Regions from separate parts of the Bacillus sp. BC05(2025) genome, predicted to be linked through region 1. Evidence: riboswitches for the same ligand, from Rfam matches in the RefSeq annotation. Region 1 holds a riboswitch; each other region holds the start of a gene.
What was found. Region 1 has a riboswitch for S-adenosylmethionine ahead of ACZ76X_RS27460 (MetQ/NlpA family ABC transporter substrate-binding protein). Riboswitches for the same ligand answer to the same signal wherever they lie in the genome.

Region 1 (4,913 bases):
AAAGAATAGTAGAATGATGAATGGAAGAGAGCGAATGATATTAATAATTGTATTAAGGATTGGATAAATAATTTTATTTTCGTGTTGCCCACCAGGTCTTGTTAAAACAAGTGTGACGCCAAGTGGTAGTGCAATAAGGATAGAGATGAATAGTGAAATAGATGTCATTTGAAATGTTTGAATAGTTGCTTCCCATATGACTTTACCCCATTCATCCAAAAAGGACTTGTTTTCCATAATCCGTTCTACCTCCTTCTACGATGATTCCTTGTTCTTGTAAAAATGATAAAGCACGGTTGATTTCATTTTGTTCCCCTTGCATATGAATGACAAGTTTCCCGTAAGCTTCATGTTTTAATTGAGTAATATTGCCGGATAAAATATTCGGATATACTTGGAATCGTTTTGTAGCGACAGCTAATGCTGGTTCTCCTGAAGAATTTCCTATAAAAGAAAGAGTTACAATTTCACCAGTAGTTTGAAGTTCTTTTTGTACTTCTTCTGGAATCTTCGCTGCAAATGCACTATTCACAAATTTTTTCGTTGTTGCATGTTGTGGGTTTGTGAATATGTCCTTCACAGTCCCGCTTTCCACTACTGCTCCATGTTCCATAACAGCAACTTGGTCACATATACGCTGGATGACATTCATTTCATGTGTAATTAATAAAATTGTGATCCCGATTTCTTCATTAATCTTTAATAATAGGTCAAGAATAGAATCCGTTGTTTCTGGATCTAAAGCGCTCGTTGCTTCGTCGCTTAATAACACTTCTGGTTCATGTGATAGTGCACGTGCAATGGCAACACGTTGTTTCTGGCCACCAGAAAGTTCACTCGGATAGGCATCTTTTCGGTTGAAAAGATCGACAATACGTAAATACTTTTCTACTCTTTTTTCAATTTCTACTTTTGGAATGCCAGCAAGACGTAACGGTAATGCGATATTTTCATAAACAGTCACTGTTTTAAGTAAATTGAATCCTTGAAAAATCATCCCGATTTTTTGTCGCGCTTTTGCTAGTTCTTTTGTTGATAAAGTTGTTAAGTCTTGGTCGTTTACAATGATATTTCCTGTCGTTGGTTTTTCTAATAAATTGACACATCGAATTAATGTACTTTTACCAGCGCCACTATAGCCAATGATTCCAAATACTTCCCCCTTTTTTACTTGAAGGGAAGTAGACTTAAGAGCTTCCACATTCCCTTTTTTTGTTGTAAATACTTTGGATACATTTTTTAATTCAATCATTATCGTCAGCTCCTACCAAGATGGTAAAGCAGAACCATCAAATTTTTTCTCGATAAATTCTTTTACTTCTTTAGATTGATAAGCTTTCTTTAATTTATTTACAACAGCATCATCTTTATTTTCAGTACGAACAACGACCCAGTTCACATATGGTGAATCTTTTCCTTCGCAGAAGATAGAATCTTTCGCAGGGTTTAATTTTGCACCTAATGCAAAGTTTGTATTAATTGCAGCTGCTTTTACTTCACTTAGCTGAGTCGGTAATTGAGATGCTTCTAATTCAACAATCTTTAAATTTTTTGGATTTTCAATTACATCTTTTGCAGTCGCTTTTTCTGTAGCCTTTGGATCAACTTTTAAAACTCCAGCTTTTTCAAATAATTTTAAAGCTCGAAGTTCATTCGTTGGATCATTTGGTACAGCGATCGCATCGCCATCTTTTAAGTCTTTTACATCTTTTATGCCTTTAGAATATATGCCCATAGGGAATGTTACTGTTGAGAATACTTCTGTTAATTTCATATTACGTTCAGATTTAAATGTGTCTAAATATGATTTCGTTTGATAGCTATTTACATCAAGGCTTTTTTCATCTAAAGACACGTTCGGTGCTACATAATCATTAAATACTTTTACATCAATTTCGAGTCCGTCTTTTGCTGCCACTTCTTTTACCTTTTCAAAAATTTGTTCATGTGGCCCCCCAGTTACACCGACAGTAATCTTTTTCTCATCTAACGCCTTCGCCTCTTTATCTGAACCTGCGCTGCATGCGCCTAATAATAGTACTGCCCCGCTTACAATGCTTAATAATACTTTCTTCATCTATAATTCCCCCTTCATATACGTTCCAAAATAAAAAGCACCTCTCAAAAATAAGAGAGGTGCCGAATAGACAAAATAGGTTCCCCTCTTATCTTCCAAAACGAAAACTCGTTTTGCAGGAATTAGCACCTTAGCTTATACGTTATAAGCTCGGTTGCCGGGCATCATCGGGCCAGTCCCTCCGCCACTCTTGATAAGAGTATGTGTATGTAGTTTTTTAATATGGTACTAATAGTAAATCTTACAAAAAGAATTGTCAATGTTATTTTCTGAATATATTTTATTTTAAGGTAATCGAAACGTTCCCCTTTTTATGTCCCATTTCCACATACATATGAGCTTCAGCAATTTCTTCTAATCGGTAGGTTCTATCAATAACAGGTTTTAAATGTTCTGTTTCAGTTAGTTTTTTTAGTAGAATCATATCCTCTTTACTTACTTTTGCCATCATTCCATTAACAGATACATATTTTCCATTGGGTGTTAATGTATTTGTACAAAGGGATTTTTTATACTTCCCAACTGCATCAAAGATAATATCGTAGTGCTCGCGCCGCTTAGTAAAATCTTCTTCTGTATAATCAATTACTTTATCAGCTCCTAAAGATTGAACGAGTTCAAAATTTGAATTACTACAAACAGCCGTAACAGTCGCACCGAAATATTTAGCAAGTTGTACAGCAGCTGTTCCTACTGATCCAGAGGCACCATATATGAGAACTTGTTGCCCTTTTTTAATCCGGCCCTTTCTCAGAAAATGTAACGCTGAAGTTCCACCAAAAGGAATAACTGCTGCTTCTTCATACGTCACATTGGTAGGCTTTAATGTTATTAATCCACTTTCATGCACGCATGTGTATTCGGCATAACCACCAAGATTTAGTTCTGTTAATGAAAAAACTTGATCCCCTTTTTTAAATTGAGTTACATCTAATCCAATTTCCTCAATTTCTCCAGATAATTCTACACCAAGTATAGGGTTTCTCGGTTTTCTGAAACCTAATATAATCCGCATAGGAATCCAAAATAAGGGGGGACTATTAAAACCGCGTATTCTACAATCTCCAGTTGATACACTGGTTGCGTGAATTTTAATTAATACTTCGTTCTTTTTAGGAGTAGGTTTCTCTATATTTTGAAGTTGAAGAACGTTAGGTGGTCCATACTTTGTGCAAATGATCGCCTTCATAATGACCTCCTGAAATGAATTGTTGTTATTTACATCATATTTAAAGTCTTCATTAAACATGTCGCTATATAGCAAATATAGATTGAAAATTATATAGATTTCATAGGAAAAGAGGTGATATTATTTTGGGAAAGGGGGCGACATTATGAAAAAAATTATTTTTGTTTCAAGTTTAGTACTTGCAATCAGTCTAGGGGTAGGGTGTAGTAATGAGAAAACAGCAAAGACGGATGAACCGAAAAAAGAAGCCGTGCAAAAAGAAAAGGAATTAGCAGCGAAGGATGTTTTCAAGAAAACGAACGAAGCTTTTAAAAATGAAGAACATGTAACGATGACATATGATGTAGGGATAAAAGCTGAAGGAACAGAGATGGATATATTAAAGGCTAAGATGCAATTAGAGCCAAAGACAAAGAATTCTCGTTCTGAAATGAATATTTCTGGTACAGATGTTGTAGTGTATACTGTGGATGGTAAAGTTGCTGGTGAGGTGAAAAACCCTAATACAGGAGAAGTTATAACCGTGCCAGAGGAGCAATTAAACGCTGGTGGAATGAAGGCGACTCAAGATATTATAGATAAGTTAGAAGTACCAGAAGTAGTTTTAGATAAAATGAAGATGGAGAAAAGCGGAGATAAATATAAACTGAAATTTACATTAAAAGGGCAAGAAACAGAAAGTATGTTAACTAGCATGGATGAAACGCAGAAGAAAATGTTACAAGCACAAAATGCGAAGATAGAAGAAGTGGATGCAGAATATATCATTACAAAAGATTTTAAATATGAATCAGCAAAGATAGATATGATTATGAGTAGTAATGGCAAGGATAAAGCACACATTATTACGAATGCAAAATATACGTCGTACGAAAAGTTTGATCCAATACAATTGCCGGCAGCAAAGTAACAGTTTTGATAAGGGGGAACCTAAAATAAGGTACCCTCTTTTTTGTATACTTTCTTCATAGGAAAATAGGTACAATATGAAGAGGAAAAGATGTAGAAGAGGAGAGTGTCATTTGAAAAAAAGAAAGATAGCAGTGGTTATTATGGCTTATACAGTGTTGCTTGCGACATCTGTAAATACATATAAAGAACAACTAAATCATCCGATTATGAGTGATGTAGGAAAGTTGCTTCCAACGAAAATTAAACGTGTTGAAAATGCTGAGGATGAAAGTTCATTAAAACAGGTTGTGCGAGATGCAAATGTTTCTGGGGAGAAAATTTCTATTGCTGGTATGCAACATAGCCAAGGCGGACAGACATATTATCCGAACGGTACGATGCTTGATATGAAAGGGTACAATGAAATATTAGAGTTTAATCCGGCGGAGAAGAGGATTAGAGTGCAAAGTGGTGTTACATGGAATGACATTCAAAAGAAAATTAATCCGTATGGTCTTGCGGTTCAAGTGATGCAGTCTCAAAATATTTTTACTGTTGGTGGTTCATTAAGTGTAAATGTACATGGACGTGATATTCGTCATGAAGCATTGATTGATACAGTAGAGTCATTTAGATTGTTAATGGCAGATGGTACGGTGCGTAATGTAAGTAGAGAAGAAAATGCTGATTTGTTTCCGTATGTAATTGGGGGATACGGATTGTTTGGCGTGATTTTAGATGTAACACTAAAGTTAA
Region 2 (4,913 bases), on a different contig from region 1:
CACATTAGACTTTGAAACTTTGCTTACACGTACTAATTCATCCATACTTGTATAAGCAAACCCTTTTTCTAAAAATAATGTTGCAGCTACTTCAATCACACGTTTTTGATTCATTAATTTTACCTTTGTCATAACTAGAACTATATAGTACTAATTTAAATATTGCAAGTATTTATGTTAATTTAGAAAAAAGTTTGATAAAAAAAGTTCCACTAATATTGATTTTACTGCAAAAAAATCTTAGCATCAGTGTTACGCAAAAAAAAAGAGTGGATCCCCCACTCCCTTTAACTATCTACCCCTGATTCCTCTGCGCCTCTCTAAACTCCTCCTTCACCTTCTCTAACAAACCTTCTTCCGTAATTAATCGATATGCCGTATTCGCTAATGCTTTTGCGGATGTAATTAACGCTTTATCTCCTAATTCTGAACGGGCTGCTTCTCTAAATTCATTCGTATGTGCAATTAAATCATCTGGACCGATTTTAATGTACGGATGAATGGTCGGTACGACTTGGCTTACATTTCCTGCATCTGTTGAACCGATGCCAAATCTTTCTTTCCGATTTACGTCTTCACCTTGTAATTCTAGTTCTTCGGCTACGACTTCATTAAATGTTTTTGTTACGAGTAATTCATCGATTTCATTTTGGAATTGATGAATTTTCACTTTCGTACCTGTTGCTAGTGCTGCTCCCTCTGCGATATTTCTTACTTTCTCTGTTACTTCCGCACATCTTTTTCGCGTTGCTGCGCGGATGAAGAATCTTGCTGCAGCGTAATCAGGAATAATGTTAGGTGCTTTTCCGCCCTCAGTAATAACGCCATGAATTTTCACATCTGACGGAAGTTGTTGGCGAAGTGCGTTAATGCTGTTATACAGCTGAATAATCGCATCTAATGCGTTAATTCCTTCTTCTGGTGAAGCTGCTGCATGAGCTGTTTTTCCGTAAAAGTGAAAATCAAGTGGATCGACTGCTAGTGAAGGGCTCGTTGTCGCTGTTTTTCCGCTCGGATGAATCATAAGTGCCGCATCAATACCTTTAAATAAACCAGCCTTTACATAACTCGCTTTCGCACTACCATTTGGCCCTCCTTCTTCAGCCGGAGTACCAAACACGACAACTTCCCCACCAATTTCTTCAAGCGTTTCTGATAATGCGATCGCTGCTGCAACGCTAATTGTGCCAATTAAATTGTGACCACACGCATGACCGAGTCCTGGTAAAGCGTCATACTCAGCTAAAAATGCGACAACTGGTCCTTGTTTTCCCGAGCTTTTTCGTGCGATAAATCCTGTTTCATGACCAGCTATATTGTGCTGCAACTGAAATCCCGCACTACCTAGCAATAAACTTAACGTTCTAGATGCGTAAAACTCTTGGTTACCAATCTCCGGATTCGCATGAATATTGTGACTTGTTTCTATGTACTTTTCCTTATTTCTTTCAATACTCTCTTCAATTGTTTTTCTTTGTGACGTTACTTCAGTCGCTTCCATTTCTCTTCCCCCTTATATTTTCACGTAAAAAAGCCTCTTTCTAAAAGATAGAAAGAGGCTTCTGCATATACAGTCAAAATGAGCTTCTTTCTTATCTTTCAAGTTACCTTGCTGGAATTGGCACAGTATTCATAAAGAATCCGCTGCCGAGGTGTCATAGGGCCAGTCCCTCAACCTCTCGCGATAAGAATTTTCATAAAATTTTATTAAATTACATTCATTCTAAGTTCATTCCGATCAAAAGTCAAGGAATTCCTATCCGAATTTACCGAATATCTAAAAATCCTTTTAATACACCAATTGTTTCTGGTGCTTGCAGTCTTGCACATACGTACGGAAATTCCGTACTACCTTCAAACATCATTTGGGATGTGAGTGGCGCGCCTGCCCAGAAGATTTCATCATCGATTACGATAAATGGGAATGCTTTATTTTGTCTTTGTAACTTTACATTTTTTAATGGAACTGGTCCATCACTATACACTGTTATTTGTGCATTTGTACGCATTAACGCTTGCCATACTCGTTTGTCCGCTTGTTTTGTACTTGGAAGTGAAATAATAATTTTTCGTTTTGCAGCTAAAATATCTTTCAATAACCCTTTCGGCTCTTCCAGATTCATTTCCATAAACCAGCGTAAACGTTTTGAAATTTTCCGCTCCCACAATTGTCTTGATGTCGTGCGATCATACACATCTCCGTGACGTTCTATATGAGCTGTTAATTGTGATAACGCTTGTTTTCTCGAAAGGTTTTTACGCATATAATGGCAATCAGATAATTGAATGAGCTTCCCTCTCGCCCTTGTCACTGCAACATTGACGAGGCGATGGTTTTTATGGTCAAAGAATAACACACCAGGACGTTCTTGCGGATAACTATCCACTGTATCAAAAATCATCATATCTCTTTCAGAACCTTGGAACTTATGAACAGTCGCTGCTAAAACAGGTATGTGACGATACTTCGTTTTCTGCAACATTTCTCTAATGCACGTTGATAAAAAGCGGGATTGCGCTCTGTAAGGTGTAACAACACCGATTGACTGAACACCGTCTAACAGTCCAATTAACATCATTTGCATCGCTACTAAACCAGACATAATGTTAAAACGAGAACCAGATGCAGCATCTTTTAGCGAAAATGCCCCCATTAAGCTCGTATCAAATAAAACACTCGCCTCATTTGCGAACGGTTGTAATTTCGCAAGTTCTTTACGTTCTGAAACAGACGGATGGTCATATACTCTATTTTTATAAATAAATGAGTTTGTAAACTTCGATATATCCGCATGCATACGTCTTTGTTCCTGCAACATAAAGAGGTTCGGATGTGCTTCTGATTTATTAACAGACTCAACAATCCCCGCATGGTAAAACATGTCTTCCCCAAGCCATTTTCGAACGAGTTCATGGTTCGCCATCGCGATCGGAGGTAACTGTAAAAAGTCACCACATACGACGATACGTTTTCCAAGTGAAGCAGCTAAAGCAATTTGCGGAACATATGCCATACTCACTTCATCTACGACAACTAAATCAAACGTACGCTCATAAATCAGTGAATCAATCGCACATTTCGATAAAGTAGCACCAATTACTTTCGCATTTTCAATATATTCTTTTTCTACTTCTTTAATTTTTGCTTTTTGCTTTCGAAGATCACTTTCAATCTCTTGTATACGCTTCTTATCAGCAGAAGTCGCTTTATACGATAAAATCTTTTCACGAAGATCTTGGCGTGTTTCTTCTAAATAGAGTCTTTCTTCTCCCCAAGATCCGTTCGTCGTTTCAACTAATTTCGACGCAAGTAACGTTTCATGATTTCGTATATGTTCATGTTGGCTATAACCGTAACGAACAATTTCGCCAGGCGTCCATTTCTTTTTCTTTTCAATTTGCTTCGTTACTTCACTCATTAATACGTCCACTGCCGCATTACTGTGAGCTAATACAAGTACCGATTTTCCTTTTTGATAATGGGCCGAAATAATACGTGATAAATTGTAAGACTTCCCTGTCCCAGGCGGTCCCCACACGTACGTTGTCGGATTGTAAAATGAACGATACGCCAATTCATTTTTCGGATTTTTCATCTTCTCAATATGTTTCGGACTGCTCGTCCCATCAACAAGACGCTTTATACGATTACGTTTTAGCTTATCTTTACGCGCTTCTTTTAATCGCTCTTGTAATTGCTCTAACAATTGCCACGGTTCACTATATAAAACCGCTTCTCGTATTTCACCTTGTATATATTCATTTAATTTCAGTTCTATTTCTAATCCATGTACAGATAATACTTCCCCTGTCGCTTCCTCACCATCAAACTCAATTCGAATTGGTGAACCTTCCGGTAAGCTTACTTCCGAAATAAGCTGAAATACGTATACTGTACTTTCATAATCTGTATATAAAAAACGACCGTTCATGATAGAAATTTTACTACCACCTATCGTTTTCCAATGTTTAATTTCGTACGCTAATGCATAATGCCACTCTTTCATCGTTTCCGATAATGAAGGAGTTTGAGTAGGTGTATTCATCGTATAATCTCCTTCCTTCTCCCCAAACATACTTTCTCACTATACCATATAACACGCTAAAATTTGTAAGGTTTTTATCTTGCTTATTTTCTTAATTTTCAATAACATATTGTATATAATTTTCAGAAAGAGGGAATCTACATGCCAGTTAGAAGAATTGAACACGTCGGACTTATGGTTGCAAACTTAGAAACATCTATTTCATTTTATGAAGAAGTAGTTGGCTTACAGCTCATTAAACGTATGGGACACCCGAATCCAGACTTAAAACTCGCTTTTTTAGGTGTGGAAGAATCAAAGGAAACGATACTCGAATTAATTGAAGGCTACAACTCTTCTCTTCCGGCAGAAGGAAAAGTACATCACATTTGCTTTAAAGTGGATTCATTAGAGGATGAAATCGAAAGACTACAGAAACACGACGTAACCTTCCTACTAGGAGAAGAAATTGAAACATTACCAGATGGAACACGTTACATATTCTTCGCTGGTCCTGATGGAGAATGGATTGAGTTTTTTGAGACGGAGAGATAGAGTAAGACTTTAGGATAGAAAAGGCGCCGGAATTCCGGCCCTTGTTTTTAACCAGTAGCATTGATATTTTTATATTTGGAGAGTAGGTAGTGAATGGTTCAATGTAAAAGGGAGATTTCAAATTGAATTCTCCCTTTACAATTTACTTAAAAAATAATGTCCCCTTATAAGTTTCGATATAGATGCGTCCGTCTTTTTCTTCTTTTATTTCGCTATCAAAATATTTTATCCAATCAACAATCCCTCGATCACTTTCTGTGACATTTTCTCTTACATATATATGCGAATGAATTGATTTATAAAAGTATAGTTAGTTAAAAGTCTTTGACCAAG
Region 3 (4,913 bases), on a different contig from region 1:
CACTATGAAGAACGACATCGGCGCCAAGGTCAAGTGGTTTCTGGAATAGTGGTGTCAAAAATGTATTATCAACAAAAGTAAGGGCGTCAATAGATTTTGCAAGTTTAGAAACAGCACGAATATCTGTCACTTTTAAAAGTGGGTTAGAGGGTGTTTCCACATAAAAAAGCTTTGTATTTGGCTTAATGTTTTGTTTTATTTCTTCTAAATTGGTCATATCAACAAATGTATGTGACACACCGTAACGAGAGAGAACTTCAGTTATCATTCGATAAGTCCCTCCGTATACGTCTTCTGAAATGAGTACGTGATCACCTTGTGAAAGGAGGAGGAATGCAGTAGAAATCGCTGCAATTCCTGATGCGAATGCAAACCCTTTTGTTCCGCCTTCTAATAAAGCGATAATATCTTCAAGCGCTTCGCGAGTTGGATTACCAGATCGACTATAGTCATATTTCCCGAACGTATCTACATCAAATTGGTGGAATGTTGATGTATTATAAATGGGAACGTTAACAGCTCCTGTTTGTGAGTCATGTTTATATTGGTTGTGTAGTAAAAGTGTATCTATAGAATAACTCATATTCTTACACCTTCTTTCACAAGTTTAATGGCTTGCTGTAAGTCTTGAATTAAATCGTTACTATTTTCAATACCGACAGAAAATCGAAGAAGACGATTACATACACCGTTTGCTGTTCTAATTTCTTCAGGAATATCAGCGTGTGTTTGTGTTGCCGGATATGTCATTAAACTTTCAACACCACCGAGACTTTCAGCAAATGTAATTAAGGATAAAGATTGTAGGAATGGATTAATCCACGTTTCATCTTTTAGACGAAATGAGATCATGCCGCCTCTTCCAGGGTAAAATACATCTGTCACACCGTCTTCATCATTTAAATAAGCGACAACTGCTTTTGCATTTTCTTCATGTTGTCTCATGCGAAGCGCTAACGTTTTCATACCACGAATTAATAGCCATGAATCAAATGGGCTTAATACCGCGCCTGATGCATTATGATAATGAGCGATTTCCTCACAAAGTTCCTTTCCCTTTGCAACGACAAGTCCGCTTAGTACATCGTTATGTCCTCCTAAATATTTCGTTGCGCTATGAATTACAATGTCCGCGCCTTCTGTTAATGGCTGCTGTATATAAGGCGTGTAGAATGTGTTGTCTACGATAAGAAGTAGTCCGTGTCTTTTCGCTACAGTTGCGACAGCAGCAATATCAGTAACTTGCATTAATGGATTAGTTGGAGTTTCTATGAAAATAGCTTTCGTTTCAGTTGTGATAGCTTGCTCAATTTGTTTAATAGACTGTGTATTTACGTATCTACATCGAACGTTCCACTTTTTTTCGTGCTCAGAAAATAATCGATAAGTGCCCCCGTATAAATCTTCGGATACAATAAGTTCGTCTCCAGAACGGAATAGGGACAGGACGAGGAGAACAGCTGCCATCCCTGAACTACAGGCATATCCTTGTTCACCGTGTTCTAAGTCTGCAATTGCCTGCTCTAACAGGCCGCGAGTTGGATTGCCAGTTCGTGAATAGTCAAAGCCAGTCGATTTACCAATTCCTTCGTGACGATAAGCAGTTGAAAAATAAACAGGTGGATTAACAGTCCCTGTTGTAGTTTCGCTTCGGTTTCCGATTTGTGCTAGTTTTGTTTCAATAGTTGACATGTGAAAATTCCTCCTTTTTAAATTAACAATTAAGTGAATGTAAAGTGAAACTTTAATCAGTGAGGGATTCATCCCCACTGATTATCAGCTCTCACCAATCGGGCTTTTACGGGCAGTTGATCCCCACCTAACTTCTTTGTTCCAGCTGAATTTTGAGTTGGGAATCTTACTGCCCTCAAATAGCGGGGTAAAATAAAAAAAGCCTTCTAAGAAGAAGGCTTTCGGTTTGAATAGAGTCTTCTTCTCATCTGTCAAATCTTTCACAATTTGCTGGAATTAGCACCTTATTAACAAATGTTAATGGTTGCTGAGGCGTCATAGGGCCAGTCCCTCTACCTCTCTAGATAAGAATGTTTGTATGAAATTTTATTATGTTTTTAACTTTACAACAAAAGATAATTGAATTGCAACTTTATTTTAAATAATTTTTATTTTTCCGCAAGTGTCATTGACTTTTGCATTTGTGCGTGCTAAATTTATTAAAAAATTAACAAACATTGTTAAAAGGGGAACGCATTTCCTTTTAGCTACATAAATAAAATAATAAAGACAAACTCTTATTGAGAGCGGTGGAGGGAAAGGCCCTGTGAAACCCGGCAACCTTCAAACGAAATGTTTGAAACGGTGCTAATACCTGCAAAACGAGTGTTTTGCATAATAAGAGGAGGATCGATTATGTCCCCCTCTTCAAAGTGAAGAGGGGGTTTTTATATTGATAGAAATGAGGGAGATTGGTGAAATTACTAGATTTATTATCAAAAGGAATTGTAATAGGTGATGGTGCGGTTGGAACGTTATTACATTCACATGGCTTGCAAAGTAGTTTTGAAGAATTGAATATATCTGATCCAGATTTAATTATATCGATTCATAAGCAATATGTAGCTGCTGGGGCAGATGTAATTCAAACAAATACGTACGGAGCAAATGAAGCGAAATTACGTATGTATGGTTTAGAAAATCAAGTTACTGAAATTAATAGAGCGGCAGTCAAACTGGCGAAAGCATCTGTTACAGACAGAAATGCCATTTTAGGAACAATCGGTGGTATGAAACATATCGGAGCTGTTACGACAACTGATATGGAAAGAGAATTTATGCTACTTGAGCAGGCAAGTGCTTTACTAGAAGAACAGGTTGATGGATTACTATTAGAGACTTTCTATGATGAGTTTGAATTACTTCATGCTGTTCAGGTGTTACGAAAACAAACGAATATTCCAATTGTAGCTCAATTAGCGTTACATGAGGCAGGTACGACTCAAAATGGAAATGATGTAAATGAAATATTAAAACAGCTTTTAGATTATGGTGCAAATGTTGTTGGATTGAACTGTCAACTAGGGCCACTTCATATGACGGAAGCTTTTAAAATGATATCGATCCCGCAAAATGGTTATTTGTCAGCATATCCCAATGCAGGTCTCCCGAATTATGTGGAGGGACGTTACGTATATGAGGGAAGTCCAGCTTATTTCGAAGCGATGACACCGAAATTTATTGAACAAGGTATTCGATTATTAGGTGGTTGTTGTGGCACTACACCAGAACATATTGAAAGTATGAAACGTGCTGCTTTACACGTTACGCCTGTAATAGAGAAGGATACAATTCAAAGACCGAAAGTAGTTCATACACATGAGAAACGTTCAAAAGCGCATGTTACTTTAGCAGAGAAAGCAAAAAAACAAACGACAGTAGTAGTGGAATTAGATCCACCGAAAACGTTAGATACACAGCGTTTTTTTGAAGGCGCAAGGGCATTGAAAAGAGCTGGAGCAGATGCTATTACTCTAGCAGATAATTCATTAGCATCGCCTCGCGTTTCGAATATGGCAATGGGTGCATTATTAACGAAACACGATATTCCGGTATTGACGCACTTAACGTGTAGAGACCATAACGTCATCGGATTACAATCTCATTTACTAGGATTATCAGCGTTAGGCATGGAAGAAGTGTTAGCTTTAACTGGTGATCCAGCACGCGTTGGTGATTTTCCAGGTGCCACTTCTGTATATGATTTGTCCTCTATTGAGCTCATTAAAATGATTAAAGAAATGAACGATGGGCGCTCCATTTTAGGGAAATCAATAGGTCCAGCAACAAGGTTTTCAGTAGGAGGTGCGTTTAATCCGCATGTAAGACATTTAAAAGCAGCGGTTAAGCGAATGGAACGGAAAATAGATGCTGGAGCAGAATATTTCTTAACGCAGCCAATTTATGATATTGCGTTAATTGAAGAAGTGTATGAAGCGACGAAGCATTTGGAACAACCTATTTTTATTGGGATTATGCCATTAATAAGTAAACGGAATGCAGATTTTCTTCATTTTGAGGTGCCAGGTATTACTTTACCTGAAGCGATAAGAGAGAGAATGGATGGACATGAAACGAAAGAAGCGGCAATTGAGGAAGGGATTCGCATTTCTCAAGAGTTGATTGATGCGGCGATGAAATATTTTAACGGCATTTATCTTATTACACCATTTCTAAAATATGAAATTACAGAACACCTCGTTAAATATGTGAGAGAAAAGCAAGAAGTGAAAGAAGGTATTAATGGATGAAAAGTATAGAGGAAAAATTACAAAATAACATCTTAATATTAGATGGTGCAATGGGAACAATGATCCAGCAAGAGGACTTAACTGCGGAAGATTTCGGAGGGGAAGAGTACGAAGGCTGTAATGAATATTTAGTAGAAACAAGGCCTGATGTCATTTTGAAGATTCATAAAGCTTATATTGAAGCTGGGGCGGATGTTATTGAAACAAATACATTTGGGGCGACAAATATTGTATTAAGTGATTATGATTTGTCCCATTTAGATGAAGAACTAAATGAGAAGGCAGCACGTTTAGCGAAGCAAGCGGTCCGAGAAAGCGGGAAGGAAGTATACGTTGCGGGAGCGATGGGGCCGACAACGAAAGCGATTAGTGTTACTGGTGGTGTAACATTTGAAGAATTAATTGAAGCCTATACACGGCAGGCAAGAGGATTGTTGAAGGGAGAAGTTGATGTATTACTCGTTGAGACGAGTCAAGATATGCGTAACGTGAAGGCTGCTTATATTGGAATTCAAGCAGCTTTTGAAGAATTAAATACAATTGTACCTATCATGATTTCGGGAACAATTGAACCGATGGGAACGACTCTGGCTGGGCAAACAATTGAGGCTTTTTACTTATCGGTAGAACATATGAAGCCATTATCTGTTG

Region 2: it holds a riboswitch for S-adenosylmethionine, as region 1 does, so the genes downstream of both, ACZ76X_RS03435 (M20 family metallopeptidase) here and ACZ76X_RS27460 (MetQ/NlpA family ABC transporter substrate-binding protein) in region 1, are expected to answer to the same signal.
Region 3: it holds a riboswitch for S-adenosylmethionine, as region 1 does, so the genes downstream of both, metI (cystathionine gamma-synthase/O-acetylhomoserine thiolyase) here and ACZ76X_RS27460 (MetQ/NlpA family ABC transporter substrate-binding protein) in region 1, are expected to answer to the same signal.

Annotation. Positions count from the first base shown of each region.
Region 1 covers NZ_JBWYRA010000016.1:68,272-73,184, reverse strand. The annotation lists gene ACZ76X_RS27470 (methionine ABC transporter permease) at 1-237, opposite strand, end outside; gene ACZ76X_RS27465 (methionine ABC transporter ATP-binding protein) at 212-1,252, opposite strand; gene ACZ76X_RS27460 (MetQ/NlpA family ABC transporter substrate-binding protein) at 1,265-2,077, opposite strand; SAM riboswitch class I at 2,163-2,277, opposite strand; gene ACZ76X_RS27455 (NAD(P)-dependent alcohol dehydrogenase) at 2,358-3,266, opposite strand; gene ACZ76X_RS27450 (hypothetical protein) at 3,412-4,176, shown strand; gene ACZ76X_RS27445 (FAD-binding protein) at 4,289-4,913, shown strand, end outside.
Region 2 covers NZ_JBWYRA010000001.1:644,750-649,662, forward strand. The annotation lists gene ACZ76X_RS03430 (TetR/AcrR family transcriptional regulator) at 1-114, opposite strand, end outside; gene ACZ76X_RS03435 (M20 family metallopeptidase) at 296-1,501, opposite strand; SAM riboswitch class I at 1,590-1,691, opposite strand; gene ACZ76X_RS03440 (AAA domain-containing protein) at 1,767-4,076, opposite strand; gene ACZ76X_RS03445 (VOC family protein) at 4,188-4,580, shown strand; gene ACZ76X_RS03450 (hypothetical protein) at 4,851-4,913, opposite strand, start outside.
Region 3 covers NZ_JBWYRA010000003.1:156,641-161,553, forward strand. The annotation lists gene metC (cystathionine beta-lyase) at 1-583, opposite strand, end outside; gene metI (cystathionine gamma-synthase/O-acetylhomoserine thiolyase) at 580-1,692, opposite strand; SAM riboswitch class I at 1,934-2,043, opposite strand; SAM riboswitch class I at 2,247-2,356, shown strand; gene ACZ76X_RS11470 (bifunctional homocysteine S-methyltransferase/methylenetetrahydrofolate reductase) at 2,427-4,262, shown strand; gene metH (methionine synthase) at 4,259-4,913, shown strand, end outside.